Regions from separate parts of the Burkholderia glumae LMG 2196 genome, predicted to be linked through region 1. Evidence: predicted binding sites of a transcription regulator. Region 1 holds the regulator's gene; each other region holds the start of a gene.
What was found. The regulator LexA, encoded in region 1, represses DNA repair genes until DNA is damaged. The targets are predictions, from matches to a motif close to ACTGTATNNNNATACAGT.
Positions count from the first base shown of each region.

Region 1 (4,712 bases):
ACCGCGCGCGGCGTCCAGGCGCAGGGCCATTTCGCGTTCGGTTATCCGATCGACGAGATCGCGAATCTCGCGAAGGAGCTTGGCGCCGATCTGGTCGTCGTCGGCCACCGCTGTCGCAGCGGGCTCTCGCGCTGGTGGATGGGCGCCGGCAACACGCAACTGCTCGACCGCGTTTCGTGCAGCATCCTGGTGGCCTGCGCGTCGTCCGACGAGCAGCGCGAGGAGCTGGCGAAGGAAAAGGAAGCCGCGCTCGCGGCGGCCTCCCAGGCCTGAGCGCCGGCCGGGCGGGACGATCGGCACGATCGGCACGATCGATCGGCCGGACCGGCCCCCTTGCTTGGCAGGCGAGCCGGCGCGGCGCGAATTCCGTGCCCGCCGGCGGCGGCTTTCGCCCCTGTCGCCGGCCGCTTTCGCTCCTGGCGGCGCGGATGCGTCAGGGCTGCAGATCGATCGCGCTGAGCTTCCAGCCGAACAGGCCGCTGCGCCGGAAGATCGCGGCGTAGCGCGTGCCGCCGGCGTTGCGCTGATAAACGGCGACGAACTCGTTGATGCCATGGTAGGCGGCGCTCGATTGCGGCGCCGCAGGCGGCACCGCAGCGCTGCCGGGCGGCGGCGCGCTGGCCGTGGCGGGGGGCGCGGCCAGCGCGCCGGATGCCGGGGCGGGTGGGGCAGCCGGCGGCGCGGGCCGATCGAGCGCCGGCGGCTGCTGGCGCGGATCGCCGTTCGGCGGCAGGCCGCTGAGCAGCGCGGCGACGCCCTCGGGCGTCGCGTAGGCATCGACGAGCGGGCCGATCAAGGCCGAGCCGACCATCGCGCCGAGCATCGCGAGCGGATTGTCGTGCCGCTGCAGGTCGATGCGACGCATCAGTTCATCGGTCAACTGCTGTTTCAGGCTGATGCGCAGGGCCGGGTAGTCGACATAGCGGCTGATCGCCTGCGCATCGCGCGCATCGACTGCCTGCTTCAACCCGCGCAAGGCGAGATAGGGCGACGCGGCCGCATACAGGATCACCGCGAGCAGTGCGACGGCAACCACGGCAAGCAGCCAGCCGAGCCGCCTGCGGCGCGGGGGCGGAACGGACGACGAATCGGACGATGAATCGGACGACGGGGAAACGGACACCAGGCCTCCTGTCTCGAAAGACGGTCTCGGAACCTGGAGAGCGTATCAGACCATCAGGCCGCCGAGCGCTCCTCGGCGATACAACGATCGATCATGCGACACACTGCATCGATCGTTCCCACCATGATCACGCGCGATTGCCCGTGGTAGACGCGCACCGGCGCACGGCGTGCCGGCTCGGCATGATTAAGCCCGGCATTCAGCGAGACGCGCGCGAAGGCCGGCAGCGCCGACGGCAGCGCGGCCGCCGCGGCCGGCTCGATGGCCAGCGGCAGGGCGCCGGTTTCGGCGGGTTCGCCGGCCAGCGGTGCGCAGGGCGTGCGGCCCCGCAGATGGCGCAGGCGGCCGAATTGACGGAAGGGCAACAGGCGGGTGAAGCGTTCCATGTGTTCTCCAGATCGGATGGAGGGACGAACGTGCTGAGCAGATTCAAGCCGGCAGCGGACGAAGCGACCGGCAGCCGGCCCCGGTATTACAGTTCCCCGGAGCGGATCAGCCCGACGGCGATGCCTTCGAGCGCGAATTCCGCGCTGCCGGCCTTCACGAAGATGTTTTCGTAGTCGGGGTTTTCGGCGATCAGCTCGATGCCGGTGGAATGGCGCTTCAGGCGCTTGACGGTGACGTCGTCGCCGAGCCGCGCGACGATGATCTGGCCGTCCTTGGCTTCGCTGCGCTTCTGCACGGCGAGCAGATCGCCGTCGAGGATGCCGGCGTCGCGCATCGACAGCCCGCGTACCTTCAGCAGGTAGTCGGGTTTGCTCGTGAAGAGGGCCGGGTCGCAAGCGTAGTGCTGCGAGATGTGTTCCTGCGCGAGGATCGGGCTACCTGCCGCGACACGCCCGACGAGCGGCAGCGACAGTTGCATCAGCGCCGCATGCGGCAGCGTGAGCTGGTGCGGCGCCTCGTCGAGACCGAGCAGGCGAATGCCGCGCGAGGCGCCGGCGGCCAGCTCGATCACGCCCTTGCGGGCAAGGGCGCGCAAGTGCTCCTCGGCCGCGTTCGGCGAACTGAAGCCGAGTTCGGCCGCAATCTCGGCGCGGGTCGGCGGGAAGCCGGAGCGCTCGATCGCGCGGCGAACCAGGTCGAACACTTGCTGCTGGCGTGCGGTGAGTTTGGTCATGGTCGGACTGTATGGATAGACAGTGATCTGTATTTTTATACAGTAGTCGGGGAAATTCAAGCGTTACTTCAGGTTCGGCGCTATCGCGTCGATTCTGCCGCGATCGAGCGACGTCGAAACGGCGGTTTCGATGCCGCAACCGTCCGTCGGACGGTCCTTACCACTTTTTCATATAAAAGAATTCGGAACGATTATTTTTAATGATGTAAGCCCTTCGCTAGACTGGCCCGGCATTGCAAAAAACGATCCACGCACCTCGGGAGATCACGGGATGGTCAAGGGCAACATGGGGCTGGCGGGCGGGGTCCGCCGTCTGATCGCCACGCTGGCGGTAGGCACGGCGGCGCTCGGCGGCGTCACGCACGCACTCGCGGACACGACGTTGCTGAACGTCTCGTATGATCCGACCCGCGAGCTGTATCAGGACGTCAACCAGGCGTTCGGCAAGGAATGGAAGGCCAAGACGGGCGAGACCGTCAACTTCAAGCAGTCGCACGGCGGCTCCGGCGCGCAGGCGCGCTCGGTGCTCGACGGCCTGCAGGCCGACGTGGTGACGCTCGCGCTCGCCTACGACATCGACGCGCTGGCCAACAAGGGCCTCGTCGCCAAGGACTGGCAGAAGCGCCTGCCCGACAACGCCTCGCCTTACACCTCCACCATCGTGTTCCTGGTGCGCAAGGGCAACCCGAAGGGCATCAAGGATTGGGACGACCTGATCAAGCCGGGCGTGTCGATCGTCACGCCGAACCCGAAAACCTCGGGCGGCGCGCGCTGGAACTACCTCGCGGCCTGGGCCTACGCGCTGCACCGGCCGGGCGGCAACGCGCAGAGCGCGAAGGACTTCGTGGCCAAGCTCTACAAGAACGCGGGCGTGCTCGATTCGGGCGCGCGCGGCGCGACCACCAGCTTCGTGCAGCGCGGCATCGGCGACGTGCTGATCGCCTGGGAAAACGAGGCGTTCCTGTCGCTGAAGGAGTTCGGCCCTGACAAGTTCCAGATCGTCGTGCCCTCCGTCAGCATCCTGGCCGAGCCGCCCGTCGCGGTGGTCGACAAGGTGGTGGACAGGAAGGGCGACCGCAAGCTGGCCGAAGCCTATCTGAACTTCCTCTACAGCAAGCAGGGCCAGGAAATCGCGGCGCGCAATTTCTATCGCCCGCGCTCGAAGGACGTGCCGGCCGAACTGACGAAGCAGTTCCCGAAGCTCAAGCTCTACACCGTCGACGACACCTTCGGCGGCTGGGCCAACGCGCAGAAGACGCACTTCGCCGACGGCGGCGTGTTCGACTCGATCTACCAGCCGCAATAAGCGCGGCACGCAGTACCCGCGGCAGGGCAGCAAACCGAGGCCGCGCGGCGCGAGCGAGCGCACGCGCGGCCCGATACAACGATGGACTCGAATTGACGCGCGGCCGGCCGGCACCTTCGGCGCGGCCGCGCCTCCCATGTCAACCTAGGAAGCGCATTCGCATGACGACGTACACCTTCCGCAAGCCGAGCGCGCTGCCCGGCTTCGGCGTGACGCTCGGCATCACGGTGGCCTATCTGAGCCTCGTGGTGCTGATACCGCTCGCCTCCACCTTTCTGAAGACCGCGACGCTGACCTGGGACCAGTTCGTCGCCGCGACGACTTCCGCGCGCGTGCTCGCCTCGTACCGGCTCACCTTCCTTGCGGCGTTCGGCGGCGCGCTGATCAACGCCGTGTTCGGCTTCCTGGTGGCCTGGGTGCTGGTGCGCTACCGGTTCCCGTTCCAGCGCGTCGTCGACGCGATCGTCGACCTGCCGTTCGCGCTGCCGACCTCGGTCGCGGGCATTTCGCTGGCGGCCGTCTACGCCTCCAACGGCTGGCTCGGCCGCTATCTCGCGCCGCTGGGCATCAAGATCGCATTCACGCCGCTCGGCGTGCTGGTGGCGCTGACCTTCATCGGGCTGCCGTTCGTGGTGCGCACGGTGCAGCCCGTGCTCGAGGAATTCGAGCGCGAGCAGGAGGAGGCCGCCGCCTGCCTCGGCGCCTCGCGCTGGCTGACGTTCCGCCGGGTGGTGCTGCCGGCCGTGTTCCCGGCCCTGTTGACGGGCTTCGCGCTTGCGTTCGCGCGTGCGCTCGGCGAGTACGGCTCGGTGATCTTCATCGCCGGAAACGTGCCGATGAAGTCCGAGATCACCTCGCTCTTGATCATCACCAAGCTCGAGCAGTACGACTACGCGGGCGCCACCGCGATCGCGGTGGTGATGCTGGTGGTCTCGTTCCTGATGCTGCTGCTCATCAATACGCTGCAATGGTGGCTGCAGCGCCGCACCGGCCGCAGCGCGAGCGCTCCGGTGCCGGCCGTGGCCGGCACTGCGGCGGCCGCCGCCGGAGGTGCGCAATGAGCCGCGAATCCACCTCAGCCGTGCTGCCCGCCGGCGCCGCGCCGCGTGCGAAGGCCGCGCGCCGGCGCGATCCCGTCACCGAATCGCGGCTGGTGCGCTGGG
Region 1 covers NZ_CP009435.1:3,007,725-3,012,436, reverse strand. Annotated here, with positions in the region: gene KS03_RS26005 (universal stress protein) at 1-273, shown strand, start outside; gene KS03_RS26000 (DUF2939 domain-containing protein) at 434-1,123, opposite strand; gene KS03_RS25995 (hypothetical protein) at 1,177-1,509, opposite strand; gene lexA (transcriptional repressor LexA) at 1,596-2,243, opposite strand; gene KS03_RS25985 (sulfate ABC transporter substrate-binding protein) at 2,515-3,549, shown strand; gene cysT (sulfate ABC transporter permease subunit CysT) at 3,711-4,610, shown strand; gene cysW (sulfate ABC transporter permease subunit CysW) at 4,607-4,712, shown strand, end outside.

Region 2 (4,712 bases), on a different replicon from region 1:
TTAGGGCGCGGGCGGCACGGGCTGGCGTCGTGCACGTTCATCGCTTCGCTTTCCTGAATTCAGCGCCATGGCCAACCTGTCGATGCTTCCGATTCCGCTCGCGAAGAAGCCGCCGCGGCCCGCCTTGCCGGCGGCGCTGCGGCGGCGCGAGCCTTGCAGGCTCACCTGCGGGCCGCACCGGCGCACGAGATGCCATCCATGAAAGCGAATCCGGCGCTGCTCGCGCTTGCCAAGGCCGTGCGTCCCGATACGGCGCCCGAGGTGGCGGCCCCCGGCGCGCCCACGCTCGCCGCGCAACTGCGCCACGAGTGCGAGGCGATGGCGCGCCACGCGCTGCAGCACGGGCTGCACGTTGCGCCGGACACGGTCGCGCGCCTGGTGGCGCTGCTGTCCAGCGACGAGCGGGCCGGCACCGACGGCGCCAGCGTGGCCGCGCGCATGCGCGATTTCGCGATGATCCACGCCAGGCTGTCGCAAGTGGTCGCGCCGGCGACGCCGCAGGGCATCGCGCTGCTCGACCGGCATCGTCACACGCCGCACGTGATCGGGCTGCTCGGCCCGGTACCGCTGATTCGCGCGCTGACGCTGGCGGCGATCGGCTTTCTCTGCGCCGTGATCCTGAGCGGACTGTCCGCGGAGGTCAGCGAGGAGAATCTCGAACGCGGCATGCTGGCGTCCTCGGGCACGGCGCTGCTCGTCAACATGCTGTTCCTGATGTGCTGCGCCGGGCTCGGTGCCTCGTTCGCGACGCTGTTCCAGGCGCATCGCTACATCGCCAATTCGACCTACGACCCGAAGTTCGACGCCTCGTATGGCGCGCGGCTGATCCTCGGGCTCATCGCCGGGCTGATCCTCGTCGAAATCCTGCCCGCGCATCTGTTCGCGGGCAGCAGTGCAAGCGGCTTCGGCAAGCCGGCGATGGCGATGCTGGGCGGCTTCTCGGCGAGCGCCGTGCATCGCCTGCTGCAGCGCGTGGTCGATTCGCTCGAAACCGTCGTGCGCGGCGACCCCTCGGCGCAGGTCCACGCCGCGCTCGAAAGCCAGCGCGCCTACGCAAGCTCGGAGCGCATGCAGGTGCAGAACGAGCACACGCAACGGCTGCTGACCTTGCAACGCACGCTCGATGCCGGCGCATCGATCGATACCGTGCGCCAGCAGCTCGCGATGCTGACCCGGACGGCCTTGAGCGGCGACGGCGGCGCCTATCTCGACGAGGGCGCGGCGCCGGCCGATAGCGCGGCGGCGCCGGCCTCGTCCGACGCGATATCGGCCTCTGCCGCCACGCCTCGATAAGCCGGCGGGAACACCGCCCCGTGCGGTTCCGCTACCACCGGCCGGGCGCGATGACGGGGCCGTGAGCGCCGCCGGCGCTCGCCCTCGTCCCGACGGCAGGCAAGCGCGTGCCGGCGCGGCCGTCATGCCCCGTCGCTTTCGCGGACGCCGCCGGGCGCACACCGCGCCTCGCGCGCGGCCCGAACAGGCCCAGCAGCCCCGTCAGCCAAGGGCTCAGCCGGACGAGCGCGCGCCGCGTGTCCGCCGCCGTGCCGGCGCGGACGACAGCGTCGTGACGCGCCTTGCCGTGAGGTTCGGCCTCGGGCAGGCAGGGTGCAGGACCGTGAGCAGCCAGGCGCGTGAAAACGGAAAAGGCAGCGCCGCCGCCGATGCCGCCGCCGGACCCGACCGGCAAGCCTGGGCGCTTCCGGGGCGCGGCCCCGGCCGCCGCGCGCCGCGGCGGACCTCAGCGCGCCGCATGGCCGGCCAGATGCTGGCGGATCAGCGATAGATAATGATCGCCGACCGAGTGATCGGTCGCGGCACGCCGCACCGGCCGCTGGATCGAGAACGGCGGCCGCATCCCGAGATAACGGCAGATCGCCGAGACGTAGGGCTTGCGTATCCGCCCGAGCTGGTGAATGGCGCGCGCGACGCGCTCGTCGCCGACCTGGCTGCGCAGCCAGGCGAGGATCTGGCGGTCGGTGTCGTTGACAAGTCGAACCCGGTGTTCCATTGCTCACCTCGTACTGTTTATGAATACAGTGCTGTGAATATATCCAGTATTTTGGAGGAAGACAATCGACAACAATCGGGGGCAAATCGAACCGGCCAATCGGCCAGGGGAGGGAGCGGGCCGCGTCGCACCGATGCCGGGGGTGCGGTTGCCATTTCCATGGCCAGCTAATATCATTCGCGAGTTGAAAATAAGAATCATTATCGAGTGACGTGCCCCGGGACGGGCCGTATCGGGCGGCGGCGCGAGCGGTCAGGGAAAGCGGCTCTGCAGGCCGTCGCTCGCGAATGGCGCGAGGGCCGCTGCCGGCCCGGCGCGATCGACGAACACACCCATGAACTCGAGGAACTATCGGATGACTCGCGATGAGGGCGCCATGAACCGCGCGAACTACGGCGGCACCTTGCTGCAACTGCTGAGGCCATTCCTTCCGATCACGCTGGCCGCGACGCTGCTCGGCATCGCCGGCGGCCTTTGCACCGCCTGGCTGCTGTCGGTGATCAACGCCAGCCTGCACGCGCCGGGCGGCATCGGCATGAACACGGCCATGACCTTCATCGCGCTGTGCATCGTCACGCTGCTTTGCAACGGCATCGCCGGGATCGGCAACAGCGTCACCGGCCAGCGCATCATCGCGGCGCTGCGCAAGGACATTTCGGCGCGCATCGTCTGCGCGCCGGTCGCGGCGCTCGAACGCTACAAGACGCACCGGCTGCTCTCGACGCTGAACAGCGACGTGGAAACGGTCAGCGCGTTCACCTTCAGCTTCCCGAACTTCGCGGTCGCGGCCGCCATCACGCTCGGCTGCGTGGCCTACATGCTGGTGCTGTCGCCGTCGCTGTTCCTGATCGCGCTGGTCGCGATCGTGGTGGGCGTGGCGATCAACCAGTACGCGAGCCTCAAGTGGAGCCATTACTACAAGGGCGTGCGCGGCGCGCAGGACGAACTGCAGAAGCAGTACCGCGCGATCACCGAGGGAGCGAAGGAGCTGCGGATCAACCGCGAGCGCCGCCAGCGCGTGTTCGGCCTACGCCTGTCGGGGGCGGCCGACGACATCTCGAACCTCAAGATCAAGGCGATGCGCCTCTACTACGGCGCGAGCGCGTCGGGCACGACGCTGTTCTTCGTCGTGATCGGCGCGATCCTGCTGCTGCAGCAGCGGCTCGGCGTCTCGCCGGAAGTGGTCAGCGGCTTCGTGATCGTGCTGCTCTACGTGCGCGGGCCGGTGGAGACGCTCGCCAGCGGCCTGCCGGCGCTGATCCAGGCACGCATCTCGTTTCAGCGCATCGCCGAGCTGACCGCGCAGTTCGCCAACCGCGAGGCGCGGCTGCTCGACGGCGCGCCCGCGGCCGATGCCGTGGAACTGCGCGAGATCGAATTGCGCCGGGCCTCGTGGGCCTTTCCGCCCGTCGGCGACCAGCCGCCGTTCAAGCTCGGCCCGATCGACCTGAAGATCGAGCGCGGCGAAATGCTGTTCGTGATCGGCGAGAACGGCAGCGGCAAGACCACCCTGATCAAGCTGCTGCTCGGGCTCTACGAGGCGGGCCACGGCGAACTGCTGCTGAACGGCGAGCCGGTCGAGGCCGGGCAGATGGATGCGTACCGGCAGCTCTATTCGGCCGTGTTCGCCGACTATCACCTGTTCGACGATCTGGTGGTGCGCGACCCGGCGCTGATCGCGCGCGCGCAGGCCTATCTGGAGCAGCTCGAGATCGCGCACAAGGTGAAGATCGAGGACGGCGTGTTCTCGACGATCGATCTCTCGACGGGGCAGCGCAAGCGGCTCGCGCTGATCCACGCGATGCTGGAGCAGCGGCCCGTGATGATGTTCGACGAATGGGCGGCCGACCAGGACCCGACCTTCCGCCGCGTGTTCTACACGGTGTTCCTGCCGGAGCTGAAGCGCCAGGGCAAGACGCTCATCGTCGTCTCGCACGACGACCGCTATTTCCACGTCGCCGATCGCGTGATCCGGATCGAGCGCGGCCAGATCATCCAGACCGCGAAGGGCGCGGAATTCACCTACGAGGATCGCGGCACCGCGCAGATTGCCGGACTCGCCGCCGCGAACGGCGCGAAGCTGCATTGAGGCGGCGGCCGGCCGGTGCCGGCTGCCGGCCCGGGCACCGGCGCGGTTTGGGCCCGAGCGCGGCTGACGGGCTGGCGGGCTCGATCGTCGCTCAGATCGCGGTGCGGCCGAGCCATTCGCGCACGTGATGCGCGCGCGGCGGCCGGGCCGGCGGCGCGGCCGCCGATACCGGCGTGCCGACCATCAGGAAGCCGAGCAGCCGGTCCTGCGGCTCGAAATCGAGCGCGGCGGCCAGGTTCGGATCGTAGCTGTCGGCACCGGTGATCCAGAAGCCGCCGTAGCCGAGCGCGTGGATCGCGTTGAGCATGTTCATCGCCGCGGCACCCGTCGAGAGCATCTGCTCGATCTCGGGAACCCCGTGCAGGTGGCGGATCGCGGCGGCCACCGCGATGATCAGCGGCGCTGCCCAGGCGGCCCGGCCGCGCGCCTCGCGTTGGTCGGGCGACAGGCCCGGCTCGCGCGCGACGGCCAGTTCCGTCAGCAGCTCGGCCAGCTCCGCGCGCGCCTCGTCGCGAATCAGCGCGAAGCGCCACGGCCGCAGTCGCCCGTGATCGGGCGCGCGCAGCGCGGCGTCGAGGATCAGGCCGAGTTCGTGGTCGCGCGGCGCCGGCTCGG
Region 2 covers NZ_CP009434.1:1,911,183-1,915,894, reverse strand. Annotated here, with positions in the region: gene KS03_RS09130 (hypothetical protein) at 199-1,293, shown strand; gene KS03_RS09120 (CppA family protein) at 1,739-2,008, opposite strand; gene KS03_RS09115 (cyclic peptide export ABC transporter) at 2,343-4,097, shown strand; gene KS03_RS09110 (nitroreductase family protein) at 4,189-4,712, opposite strand, start outside.
Region 2: a site for LexA is predicted at 2,021-2,038, ahead of KS03_RS09120 (CppA family protein). Genes of this name have one in related genera too.

Region 3 (4,712 bases), 1.0 Mb from region 1:
CCTGTCGGAGGGCCTGAAGTCGTTCGAGGCGGTAATCGAGTTCGTCGTCGCGAACACCAAGGGCGATCCCAACGCCGTGTTCCTCGGCAGCGTGCCGTACCTGAAGCTGGCCGGCATCGTGCTGGGCGGCTGGCAGATGGCGCGCGCGCTGCTGGCCGCCGTGCGTCTGCGCGAGCACGATACGGCGTTTTACGACGCGAAGATCGCGATCGCGCAGTTCTATGCGCAGCACGTGCTGGTGCAGGCGCCGGGGATTGCCGCGTCGATCGTCACGGCGAGCGGCACCGACAGCGTGCTCGCGCTGACCGAAGACCAGTTCTGACGCCGCGCCAGGCATTGGCCCGTGCCCTGAGGCACAGGTGAAAAGGGCACCCGCGAGGGTGCCCTTCGTCGTTTGGCGCGCGCCGGCGGAGGCGCCGTGCTTACGCGTAGGCGGGGCGCGGGGTGCCCGCCGTCTCGCCGAGATAACGGTGCACCGAGAGGTCGTCGGCCTGGATGGCCGGCTTCCTGCCCGACATCAGGTCGGCCAGCAACTGGCCCGAGCCGCACGACATGGTCCAGCCGAGCGTGCCGTGGCCGGTGTTGAGATAGAGGTTCGGAATCGGCGTGCGGCCCACGATCGGCGTGCCGTCCGGCGTCATCGGGCGCAGGCCGGTCCAGAACGTCGCCTTCGAGGTATCGCCGCCGCCCGGGAACAGGTCGTTGACGCACATTTCGAGCGTCTCGCGGCGCGCCGGGTTGAGGCGCTTGTCGAAGCCGGCGATCTCGGCCATTCCGCCCACGCGGATGCGCGAATCGAAGCGCGTGATCGCGATCTTGTAGGTTTCGTCGAGCACCGTGGAGACGGGCGCGGCCGATGCATCGACGATCGGCGCCGTGATCGAGTAGCCCTTGAGCGGATAGACCGGGATCTTCACGAGGTTCGACAGCAGGCGCGTGGAATACGAGCCGAGCGCGACCACGTAGGCGTCGCCGCGCACCAGCTCGCCGCCGCACTGGACGCCGGCGATCCGGCCGCCCGCCACGGCCAGCGCATCCACCGGCGTGTTGTAGCGGAACTGCACGCCGAGTTCCGCGGCCATCCCGGCGAGCCGCGTGGTAAACAGCTGGCAGTCGCCGGTTTCGTCGCCGGGCAGGCGCAGGCCGCCCGTGAGCTTGTGCGAGACGGCGGCCAGCGCCGGCTCGGCGCGCGCGAGTTCCTGCGCGTTCAGCAGTTCGAACGGCACCTTGGCCTCGCGCAGCACGGCCATGTCCTTCGCCGCGCCGTCGAACTGCGCCTGGGTGCGGAACAGTTGCAGCGTGCCGCCGGTGCGGCCTTCGTATTCGATCTGGGTGTCCGCGCGCAGCGCCTGCAGGCAGTCGCGGCTGTATTCGGCCAACCGTACCATGCGGCCCTTGTTGACCGCATAGCGTTCGGACGTGCAGTTGCGCAGCATCTGCCACATCCATTGCAACTGGAAGCGCGAGCCGTCGAGCCGGATCGCGAGCGGCGCATGCTTCTCGAACATCCACTTGACGGCCTTCAGCGGCACCCCGGGGGCGGCCCACGGCGCCGCGTAGCCGGGCGAGATCTGGCCGGCGTTCGCGAAGCTGGTTTCCAGCGCGGGGCCTGCCTCGCGCTCGATCACCGTCACCTCATGGCCGGCGCGCGCCAGATAATAGGCGCTCGTCACGCCCACCACACCGCTTCCCAGAATCACGACTCGCATAGCTGCTCCGAAATGGAAAAAGCCGGGGGCGCGGAGAAAGCACTTGTCAACTCTTGCTCGCTCGAACCGGCCTAGTTTTTTGCGCTATGGTATTGTCGAATATCTAGGTTTTGTTATTGTATTTTTTAGAAATTCAGAAAAAACACGATGAGAACCCAACGTCAACCAGTCCGCGCGCTCGACAAGCTCGACCGCCGGATTCTGCGGCTGCTCCAGCAGGACGGACGCATGGCGATGAAGGACCTGGCCGAGCAGGTCGGACTGACCGTCACGCCCTGCATCGAGCGCGTGCGGCGCATGGAGCGCGACGGCGTGATCACCGGCTATCACGCGCGCGTGGATCCCGCCCTGCTGGGCGCTGCGCTGCTGGTGTTCGTCGAGATCACGCTCGATCACAAGAGCGGCAACATGTTCGAGCAGTTCCGGCGCGAGGTGATGAAGATCGACGAGGTGCTCGAGTGCCATCTGGTATCCGGCGATTTCGATTATCTGATCAAGGCGCGCATCGGCGAGATGGCGGACTACCGCAAGCTGCTCGGCGACATCCTGCTGCAACTGCCCGGCGCGGTGCAGTCCAAGAGCTACGTGGTGATGGAGGAGATCAAGGAGACCCTGACGATCGCCGTAGACGGCTGACGACCGGGCAACAACTGCGACAACTTGGCAGCGTGGGCCGAATACTGTATAAATAAACAGTATTCGGCCCACGCGACGTTCGCTTGTGCCGGCATGACGAAGAGGCATGATGAGCGATCGATCCGATGTCGAATTTCCGGTGGCGCCGCCCCTGCCGCGCAAGGGCCGCGGCGCGGTGGGCAATCTGCAGGGGCGCTACGAGACGGACCAGCGCGAGCGCGTCGACGACGGCTGGCAGGCAGGCGCCGGCCACGACGAGGCAGAGGGCACGGGCGGGCCTGGTCCGTGTCTGCGCACGCTGGTATTCGACGAGCGCGCGAAAAGCATCCTGACGCGCAACGCCTCGCCCGATATCCCGTTCAACGTCTCGCTGAATCCGTATCGCGGCTGCGAGCATGGCTGCATCTATTGTTTCGCGCGGCCCACCCACAGCTATCTCGGGCTCTCGCCCGGGCTCGATTTCGAAAGCCGGATCTACGCCAAGGTCAACGCGGCCGAGCTGCTCGAGCGCGAGCTCGGCAAGCGCGGCTACGTGCCCGAGCCGATCGCGCTCGGCGTCAACACCGACGCTTACCAGCCCTGCGAGCGCGAGCGCCGCATCACGCGCGACGTGATCCAGGTGATGCACGATCATGGCCAGCCGTTCGCGGCGATCACCAAGTCGTCGCTGATCGAACGCGACCTCGATCTGCTCGCGCCGATGGCCGCGCGCGGGCAGGTGATCGCGGCGGTGACCATCACCACGCTCGATGCCGATCTCGCGCGCGCGCTCGAACCGCGCGCGGCCACGCCCTCGCGGCGGCTGCGCACCATCCGCGCGCTGCGCGAGGCCGGCGTGCCGGTGGGCGTGAGCATCGCGCCGGTGATTCCGTTCGTCACCGAGCCTGACCTCGAACGCGTGCTGGAAGCCTGCGCCGAGGCCGGCGCGACCCATGCGAGCTATATCGTGCTGCGGCTGCCGTGGGAAGTGGCGCCGCTCTTTCGCGAATGGCTCGGCGCGCATTTTCCTGAGCGCGCCGAGCGCGTGATGGCGCGCGTGCGCGACATGCGCGGCGGCAAGGACTACGAGGCCGATTTCCGCAGCCGGATGAAGGGCGAGGGCCTGTGGGCCGATCTGTTGAAGCAGCGCTTCCAGAAGGCGGTCAAGCGGATCGGCCTGAACGAGCGCGCGCGCGGCATTCTCGATTTCTCGCAGTTCCATGCGCCGCAGCGCGTGAAGGAGGCGGCGCGCGCGGGCGCCGGGACGCCGCAGCTGAACCTGTTCTAAAGGCGCCGGCGCGGCAGGCCGACTACTGCGACAGCGCCTTGGCCGCCTGCACCTGCGATTCGAAGTAGGTCTGGAACGACAGCGCGAGTCCCGTCATCAGCAGGAACGCGCCGATCAGCAGCGAGAAGATCACCACCAGCACGACCGTCCAGCCCGACTGGCTGTGGCGGCCGGTGCCGGCATTGAAGCGCGCGTCCCAGCGGTCGTCGGGGCGCAGCCCGTAGACGATCGCGGCCAGGAATGCTGCCAGCAGCGAGATCGCGCCCGGCACGGCGAGGCACCAGCCGAGCCCGGACGCGCGCTCGGTGGCGGCGAGCAGCAGCATGCCGCGCGCGCCGAGCAGCGTGCCGGCCAGATGCGCCCAGCCGGCCGGGTCGCGGTGTCCGTGCAGGTAGAAGCGATGCGCGCCGAACGCACCGAGCAGGAACGAGAGCGCGGCGGCCAGCGTCTTCGAGCGAAAGCGTGGCGGATGCGCAGCGGGCAGGGAGCGCGACGGCTGGCTGGACATGACGATTCGTTAGGAAAGATCCGATAGCAAAGGCGAGGCGGGCAAGGCGTGGCGCCGCGGCCGCAGCGCCTGCCTCATTCTACGCCGCGTCGAAAGCCGCGCTCCGCTGCCGCCGTCAGTGCCCGGTATACGTGATTCGATAGATCGCGCCCGCGTAATCGTCGCTGACGAGCAGCGAGCCGTCCGGCAGCGGCAGCACGTCGGCGGGCCGGCCCCAGACGCTGCCGTCGGGTTGCAGCCAGCCCTGCGCGAACACCTGCATGCGCGCGCCGCGGCCGTCCGGCCCGGCGGTCACGCTCACCACGCGATAGCCGACCTTGCTGCTGCGGTTCCATGAACCGTGCTCGGCGATGAAGATCGCATCGCGATACCCGGCCGGGAACATCGCACCGCGGTAGAAGCGCATGCCGAGCGCCGCCACGTGCGCGCCGAGCTTGAGCACCGGCGGCGTGAAGCTGCTGCATGGATGGCCCTTGCCGTATTGCGGGTCCGGCACGTCGCCGGCATGGCAATACGGATAGCCGAAGTCGAGGCCCGCGCGCGGCGCGTAATTCAGCTCGTCGTCGGGCACGTCGTCGCCGAGCATGTCGCG
Region 3 covers NZ_CP009435.1:1,997,234-2,001,945, forward strand. Annotated here, with positions in the region: gene KS03_RS21605 (acyl-CoA dehydrogenase) at 1-322, shown strand, start outside; gene KS03_RS21610 (D-amino acid dehydrogenase) at 423-1,709, opposite strand; gene KS03_RS21615 (Lrp/AsnC ligand binding domain-containing protein) at 1,857-2,345, shown strand; gene KS03_RS21620 (PA0069 family radical SAM protein) at 2,455-3,612, shown strand; gene KS03_RS21625 (NINE protein) at 3,635-4,120, opposite strand; gene KS03_RS21630 (PQQ-dependent sugar dehydrogenase) at 4,236-4,712, opposite strand, start outside.
Region 3: a site for LexA is predicted at 2,389-2,406, ahead of KS03_RS21620 (PA0069 family radical SAM protein). Genes of this name have one in related genera too.